DNA from 2 places in the Pseudomonas sp. PB103 genome. Region 2 is predicted to be linked to the other one. Evidence: riboswitches for the same ligand, from Rfam matches in the RefSeq annotation. Region 2 holds a riboswitch; the other holds the start of a gene.
The links. Region 2 has a riboswitch for cobalamin ahead of EJA70_RS12040 (ABC transporter substrate-binding protein). Riboswitches for the same ligand answer to the same signal wherever they lie in the genome.
Positions count from the first base shown of each region.

Region 1: it holds a riboswitch for cobalamin, as region 2 does, so the genes downstream of both, cobO (cob(I)yrinic acid a,c-diamide adenosyltransferase) here and EJA70_RS12040 (ABC transporter substrate-binding protein) in region 2, are expected to answer to the same signal.

Region 1 is NZ_RWIL01000053.1:35,349-39,515, forward strand. Features, by position in the region: gene EJA70_RS10505 (hypothetical protein) at 1-8, shown strand, start outside; gene EJA70_RS10510 (sorbosone dehydrogenase family protein) at 93-1,406, opposite strand; gene EJA70_RS10515 (hypothetical protein) at 1,473-2,057, opposite strand; cobalamin riboswitch at 2,221-2,451, shown strand; gene cobO (cob(I)yrinic acid a,c-diamide adenosyltransferase) at 2,532-3,143, shown strand; gene EJA70_RS10525 (cobyrinate a,c-diamide synthase) at 3,140-4,167, shown strand, end outside.
Region 2 is NZ_RWIL01000060.1:65,302-69,468, reverse strand. Features, by position in the region: gene EJA70_RS12050 (hypothetical protein) at 1-177, opposite strand, end outside; gene EJA70_RS12045 (Ppx/GppA family phosphatase) at 186-1,121, shown strand; cobalamin riboswitch at 1,164-1,358, shown strand; gene EJA70_RS12040 (ABC transporter substrate-binding protein) at 1,503-2,516, shown strand; gene EJA70_RS12035 (iron ABC transporter permease) at 2,525-3,529, shown strand; gene EJA70_RS12030 (ABC transporter ATP-binding protein) at 3,526-4,167, shown strand, end outside.

The DNA of each region.
Region 1 (4,167 bases), on a different contig from region 2:
GCAACTGATTGATTGTGGGTTGCGCGGGTTAGTTGGACATGTCCACGAGAGCGAAGTGAAAACCTCCCAATCGTGGGCATGTGCCATCTGGTTTATTTGGTTGCGGACACTCGCCAAACCTTGTTGCCAACATCATCCGCCACCAACAAGCCACCTTGCTGGTCGATCACCACGCCCACCGGGCGCCCCAGCGCGTTTTCGTCCTTGTCGAGGAACCCGGTCAGCACATCCACCGGTTTGCCGCTCGGCTTGCCGCCGGTAAACGGCACAAAAATCACCTTGTAGCCACTGTGCGGTTTACGGTTCCACGATCCATGCTGGCCGATGAACGCGCCTTCCTTGAACTGCGCTGGCAAGGTGTTGCCTTCGGCGAAGCTCAGGCCGAGCGATGCGGTGTGCGGGCCGACCGCGTAATCCGGGGCGATGGCCTTGGCCACCAGATCCAGATTCTGTGGCGACACCCGCACATCGATGTGCTGCCCGTAATAACTGAACGGCCAGCCGTAGAAACCGCCGTCCTTCACTGAAGTGATGTAATCCGGCACCAGGTCGCTGCCGATCTCGTCACGCTCGTTGACCGCTGTCCACAGTGCGCCGCTGGTAGGCTCCCAAGCCAGGCCGTTGGGGTTGCGAATGCCCGAAGCGAAAATCCGGTGATTGCCGGTCGCCCGGTCGACTTCCCAGATCGCCGCGCGGCCTTCTTCTTTATCCAGGCCGTTCTCGCCGACGTTACTGTTCGAGCCCACAGTGACGTAGAGCTTGCTACCGTCCTTGCTGGCAATCACGTTTTTGGTCCAGTGATGATTCAGCGTGCCGCCGGGCAGATCGGTCACTTTGATTGGCTGCGACTTGATCTCGGTCGCGCCGGGTTCGTAGTGAAAGCGCAACAGGCGATCGGTATCAGCGACGTACAGATCATTGCCGACCAGGGTCATGCCAAAGGGCGAATTGAGGTTCTGCAAAAACACCGTGCGCGTCTCGGCCACGCCATCGTGGTCGGCGTCGCGCAGCAGGGTGATGCGGTTCGGGCTCGGCACGCCGGCCCCGGCCTTGCCCATGACTTTCTTCATGACCCAGCCACGAACGCCGCTGCTGTCGTCGGGTTTCGGAGGGGCATTGGTTTCCGCCACCAGCACATCACCGTTGGGCAGCACGTAGAGCCAGCGCGGGTGATCGAGGCCTTCGGCAAATGCCGCGACTTGAGTGCCGGCCGCCGCCGTCGGTTTGCCGCCCTCGGGCCAGCCGATCGCCGGGGCGATGTTCACCGTCGGGATCAGGGTCTTGTTCGGTTCAGGCAATTTCGGCGACGGGCCGGTGCCGTCGGTGACTTGCAGGCTGGAGGATTCACCGCAGGCGGCGAGCCCTCCGGCGAGGGCGATGACGAAAACGAGCTGGGGCTTGCGCATTGCTGATCTTCCCTATGAATGCATTCCTAATCATAGAGGAGGGCGCAAGCCCGATGGTTCAACTGCTCAGCCGCGGGCTTCCTTGAACAGCACGGCAATGCCGGGATGATAATTGCCGGCTTCGCTGCGCAATTTGCGGTAGGCGTAGGGGAAATACCAGGCGACCGCGCAGGTGTGTTCCTTTTGCAGGTCGTCGACCATGTCTTGCAGCTCTTCGGGGCTGGCGCTGTGCTGGGCTTTTTGCGGGGCGACAAACAGGCAGCCGAGCTTGAGGTCGCTGGCAAAGCTGATGCGTTTGGCATCGTTGGTAATGTCGAGCAGGGCTTGGGTCAGGTTGAGGTTGGTGACCCGTGGCCAGCGCTGCGTGGCCTGAATGTAAGCGCGATCTTCGGCGCTGGCAATGAACAGGTCGGCGCGGGCATTGCGCTCGCCTTCTTCATTCTGTTTGCGCGTGGGCGTGTCGTTCAGGGTGACCAGTTCGGCCATCCACGCCGCTGCCGAGAGCAGGCCGAGATTGGCTTTCTCGTCATGCCAGTACGGTGTGTCGCTGTCGCCGCGTACGGCGTTAAAGCGGTCGATACAGTCAAACCAGCGTTCAAGCAGCGGGCGCAGGAATTCCAGGCGCGGGTTGCTGATGATCATGCCTTGCATCGTCATCATCCTTATTCTTGTGATGGGCTTTTTCGGGAAAAGCATGGCTCTTTGATATCATTTGTATCAGTGTGGCACAAGATTGGCGCCGGATAATTGATCGACGGCAGTTATTCGCCCGATGGCCGCCTCTTTAATTGACGCTCCACCCCCAACCCTCTAACCTTCGCGGCTTGTTTCAGGTGCTCTGTGACCCACGTCGACAGAGTGAAACAGGGAAGCCGGTGAGGGTTGTCTTCAGGTGAAGAACAATCACGATCCCGGCGCTGCCCCCGCAACGGTAAATGAGTAAAAGCTGCGCCTTGAGCCACTGCCTCGACAGAAGCGGGAAGGCGCGCAGCCAGGCCAACGCCGCTCATGAGCCCGGAGACCGGCCTGATCCATCCAGCGGCATCACGGTGGGCGATGCCAGGCTTTTTGCCGTCTATTCTTGTGCCTGCCCGCCGTTATCCAGCCCCAACGGAGAGCTCCCCCATGACTGATTCCCCCGAGCGCGACGAACGCCATCTGGCGCGTATGCAGCGCAAAAAAGCCGTGATCGACGAACGCATCGCCAACTCCCCCGACGAGTGCGGCCTGGTGCTGGTGCTGACCGGCAACGGCAAAGGCAAAAGCAGCTCGGCGTTCGGCATGCTCGCCCGCGCCATGGGGCACGGCATGCAGTGCGGTGTGGTGCAGTTCATCAAGGGGCGGAACAGCACCGGCGAAGAATTGTTCTTCCGCCGCTTCCCCGAGCAAGTGCGCTTCCATGTGATGGGCGAGGGCTTCACCTGGGAAACCCAGGATCGCCAGCGCGACATCGCTGCAGCCGAAGCGGCATGGGCGGTTTCCCGTGAGCTGCTGCGTGATCCGTCGATCGGCCTGGTGGTGCTCGATGAATTGAACATCGCCCTCAAGCACGGTTACCTCGATCTGGATCAGGTGCTCAGCGATCTGCAGGCACGTCCGCCGATGCAGCACGTGATCGTCACCGGTCGCGCGGCCAAGCCGGAAATGATCGAGATGGGCGACACGGTCACCGAAATGGGCATGCTCAAACACGCCTTCCAGGCCGGCATCAAAGCGCAGAAAGGCGTCGAACTTTGAATCAACCACGTCACTGCCCGGCGGTACTCATCGCCGCGCCGGCTTCCGGTCAGGGCAAGACCACTGTCACCGCTGCGCTCGCCCGTTTGCATCGCAATCAGGGGCGCAAAGTGCGCGTGTTCAAATGCGGCCCGGACTTTCTCGACCCGATGATCCTCGAGCGCGCCAGCGGTGCGCCGGTGTATCAACTGGACATGTGGATGGTCGGCGAGCAGGAGAGTCGTCGTCTGTTGTGGGAAGCCGCTGCCGAGGCGGATCTGATTCTGATCGAAGGCGTGATGGGCCTCTTTGACGGTACGCCCTCGAGCGCGGATCTGGCGCGGCATTTTGGTGTGCCGGTGCTCGGAGTGATCGACGGCACAGCGATGGCGCAGACCTTTGGTGCGCTGGCGCTGGGACTGGCCAAGTATCAGCCGGATCTGCCATTTGCCGGGGTGTTGGCCAACCGGGTTGGCACGTTGCGCCATGCGCAATTGTTGGAAGGCAGTCTTACCGAAGGTCTGCGTTGGTACGGCGCGTTGTCGCGCGAGACCGGCATCGAATTGCCAAGTCGGCATCTGGGGCTGGTTCAGGCCAGCGAACTGAATGACCTCGATGTGCGCCTCGACGCCGCAGCCGAAGCGCTCGCCAGCAGCTGCGAGGTAGCGCTGCCACCGGCCGTGGAATTTGCCGCGCCGGACGTCGTCGCGGTTGAGCCGCTGCTGAAGAATGTGCGCATTGCCGTTGCACGTGATGAGGCGTTTGCCTTCACTTACGGCGCTAGCCTGGATCTGCTGCGCGCGATGGGCGCCGAGTTGAGCTTTTTCTCGCCGATCCGCGATACGCAATTGCCGGAGGCGGACAGTCTGTACCTGCCGGGCGGTTATCCGGAATTGCACCATGTTGCGTTGTCGCAGAACACCGCGATGGTTGCGGCAATCCGTGCGCACCATGCGGCGGGCAAGCCGTTGCTCGCTGAGTGTGGCGGGATGCTGTATTTGCTCGATTCGCTGACGGATGTTGAAGGCACTCGCGCTGAGCTGGT
Region 2 (4,167 bases):
GGCAGCAGAAACTTCAAGAACACGCGATGTATTGAGCCAAGCATAGACGCTGAATAATGACAGTGTCATGACAGCCGTAAATTCACTGAACCGCCCCTGCCCCGTCATCAGGCCGTCATCAAGATCACGGCAGAATCCTCGCAAACCGTCCTGCGCCGCGCGACGGTTGTTTTGCAAGGATTCCCATGAAAGAACACGCCCCGCTGTTCGCTGCCATCGACTTGGGTTCGAATGCCTTTCGCCTGATGATCGGCCAGTCGGTGCGCAGTCGCAAAGGCTTCCTGATTCAGGAAGTGAAAACCCTGCGCGAACCGGTGCGTCTTGCCGAAGGTTTTGACGGTGGTGCGCTGGATGCGTTGGCGCTGGATCGCGGCTGGCAGGCATTGGCGCGGTTCGGCAAAAAACTGCGCGGTTTCGAGGCCGGTCGGGTGCGCGCGGTGGCGACCAGTGCGGTGCGTGAAGCGGACAATGCGCAGCTGTTTCTGGCCAGTGCCGAACGGCATCTGGGCTTCCCGATCGACGTCATTTGCGGCCATGAAGAGGCGCGCCTGGTCTACGCCGGCGTGACTCACGCCTTGCCGAGCGCCGAAGACCTGCGCCTGGTGGTCGACATCGGCGGCGGTTCCACCGAGCTGATCCTCGGCCAGGGTTCACAGCCGTTGCTGACCGAGAGTATCGCCATCGGCAGCGGCACCTTGAGCACGCGTTTCTTTCGCGGCGGCGATGTGTCCGCCGGCGCGCTGCAGGAAGCCGAGCGCTTCGCCATCCTGCAGTTTGAAAAAGTTGCCCGGCGCTATCGTGCTCAGGGCTGGCAGCAGACCATCGGTTCGTCCGGCACCGCGCGCATGCTGGCCAAAGTGCTCAAGGCCAACCGCCTCAACGATTTGGGTCAGGACGGCATCACCTACGGCGGACTGCTGCGCCTGTCGCTGCTGCTGCTGAAAGTGAACAACGTCCAGCAACTGCAACTCGCCGGCCTGCAACCGCACCGCCAAAGCATTCTCCCCGGTGGACTGGTGTTGATGCTGGCGGCGTTCAAAGTGTTTGGCATCGCGCAAATGCTGCCCTCCGAACCGGGCCTGCGTTTGGGCGTGTTGCACGGTTTGATGAGCCAACACTAATCCTCGCTGCGGCAGATTCGTCTCCCCTTCAGCGGCTCGATCGACTACCATGCCGCCGCCGGTTCCCGAAGGGGACTAAGAGGGAATCCGAGATGCTCGCACAGCACTGACCGGAACTGCCCCCGCAACTGTAGGTGCCGAGCCTGCTCCACGACTGCCACTGGGTGAATCCCGGGAAGGCCGGAGCCAGGCGATGACGCATCAGTCAGGAGACCTGCCGGCACAGTGACTCACTAACCGGCGGGGTGTCCGGGAAGGACATCGTGCCGCGCGCATCTTCAATGGATGACCGGCCTTGCGCTGTTGCCCTGACCGCGTTCGATGGTGTGTTTCCAATCCGTACTCTCCCGCTCCGCGTACGGATTCCCCGGAGACTGCCTCATGCTGCTGCCCCGCGTTGCCACCTTCATCACTGGCCTGAGCCTTTGCACCCTGGCCCACGCGGCACCGACCGCATACCCGCTGACGGTGGAAAACTGCGGCAGCACCCTCACCTTCCAACACGCCCCGACGCGCACGGTGACCATCGGCCAGGCCGGCACGGAAATGCTTTACGCCCTGGGTCTGGGCGACAAAATCGTCGGCACTTCGCTGTGGTTCAACAACGTGCTGGCCAAGTACAAGGCGCAGAACGACCAGATCGAGCGCCTGGCCGATAACGAGCCGAGTTTTGAATCGGTGATCGGCAAGCGTCCGGAACTGGTCGCCGTGGAGCTGGAATGGATGGTCGGCCCGCAAGGCGCGGTCGGCACTCGCGAACAGTTTCATGAACTGAAGATTCCGACATACCTGTTGCCCTCCGATTGCGAAGCCAAGGACAACCTCGTCGGCGCCGACGGCACGCGCCTGGCCCCGTTTCGCATCGACACGATCTACAAGAGCGTCAGCCAACTGGCGCAAATCTTCGATGTGCAGGAGCGTGGCCAGCAGCTCAACGACGCACTCAAGGCCAGTCTCGCCCGCTCGATTGCCACCGCCCAGGGCAAACAGCTGAAGGACGCCAGCGCGCTGGTCTGGTTCTCCAGCGCACAGATGGACATCGAGCCGTTCGTGGCCGGACACAAAGGCATTCCCGATTTCATGCTCAGCACCCTCGGCGTGCGCAACGTGGTGCAATCCGATGAAGAGTGGCCAACGGTTGGCTGGGAAACCATCGCCAAGGCCAACCCGACCTTCCTCGTCATTGCCCGCATGGACCGCCGACGCTTCCCCGCTGACGACCATGAAAAGAAACTCGCCTTCCTGCGCAGCGACCCGGTGACGCGCAACATGGACGCGGTGAAACACAACCGCATCATCGTTCTCGACGCCATGGCCATGCAGGCCAGCCTGCGCATGTTCGATGGCCTGGAACAACTGGCCACGGCCATCAACGGCTATGACCTGTCGCAATGAGTGCAAGCCTGATCCGCACGCTGCTGGCCTTGGTGACACTGTTGATTGCAGTGGTCGCCGGCGTGGCCATCGGTGAAACCTCGATTGAACCGGGTGTGGTGTTGCAAGTCCTCGCCAACAAACTGTGGGGCGCCGGCTATGCGCTCGACCCCATCGACGAAGGCATTGTCTGGAACTATCGATTGACCCGCGCACTGGTCGCCGCGGCCTGTGGTGCCGGGTTGGCGACATGCGGGGTGATTTTGCAGTCGCTGTTGCGCAACCCGTTGGCCGATCCGTATCTGCTGGGCATTTCCGCCGGCGCCTCGACCGGCGCGGTGATGGTCGCATTGCTCGGCGTCGGCGCCGGGGTGGTTTCGCTGTCGGCGGGCGCGTTTGCCGGGGCGGTGACGGCGTTCGTGCTGGTGATTGTGCTGGCGCGGGTCAGCGGCTCGGCCAGTGGCACCGGACAAATCATTCTCGCGGGCATCGCCGGCTCGCAGCTGTTCAATGCACTGACCGCGTTTCTGATTACCCGCTCAGCCAGCTCGGAACAGGCGCGCGGCATCATGTTCTGGTTGCTCGGCAATCTCGGCGGCGTGCGTTGGCCGTCGGTGTGGCTGGCAGTGCCGGTGGCATTCGCCGGTCTGGTGGTGTGCCTGTGGCATCGTCGCGCGCTGGATGCGTTTACCTTTGGCGCAGACTCGGCGGCGTCCCTCGGCATTCCGGTGCGCCGGGTGCAGATTCTGCTGATCGGCTGTGCGGCGCTGGTGACAGCGGTGATGGTCTCGATTGTCGGCTCGATCGGCTTTGTCGGGCTGGTGATTCCGCATGCCGCACGTCTGCTGCTCGGCACCGGGCATGCTCGGCTGTTGCCGGCCAGTGCGTTGGGGGGCGCGGTGTTCTTGATCGCCGCCGACGTGTTGTCGCGCACCTTGATCAAGGGGCAGGTGATTCCGGTCGGCGTGATTACCGCGCTGGTCGGTGCGCCGGTGTTCGCGTTGATTCTGGTCGCACGCAGGTCTGCTCGATGAGCAGCGTTCTGAGTTGTTCCGGGTTGACCTTCAAGGTGCGCGGTGCCGAGCTGCTCAACGATGTCAGCCTTGCGGTCGAGCGCGGCGAGACCCTCGGTATCGTCGGGCCCAACGGTTCGGGCAAATCGACCCTGTTGAAACTGTTGGCCGGGTTGCGCGAACCGAGCGCTGGCGAGGTACTGCTCGACGGTCAGCGTCTGGGCAAAATGCCCCGCCGCAGCATTGCGCAGAAACTTGCGGTGGTCGAGCAACAGGCTGACACCGACGACGGCATTCGCGTGTTCGACGCTGTAGCGTTGGGGCGCACGCCGTGGCTGTCGGCGCTGCAACCGTGGTCGGCGGCAGACGATGCCATCGTCCAACAGGCGCTGACCGACGTTGACGCGACGCACCTGTGCAATCGTCTCTGGCGCAGCCTGTCGGGCGGTGAGCGACAACGGGTACACATCGCTCGGGCATTGGCGCAGCGACCGCAAATTCTATTGCTGGATGAGCCGGCCAATCATCTCGACATTCAGCACCAACTGACCATTCTCAACGTGGTGCAGGCATTGCCGGTGACCACGTTGATCGCCCTGCATGATCTGAATCAGGCGTTGAAATGCGATCGTCTGGCGGTGCTGGAGCGCGGGCGGCTG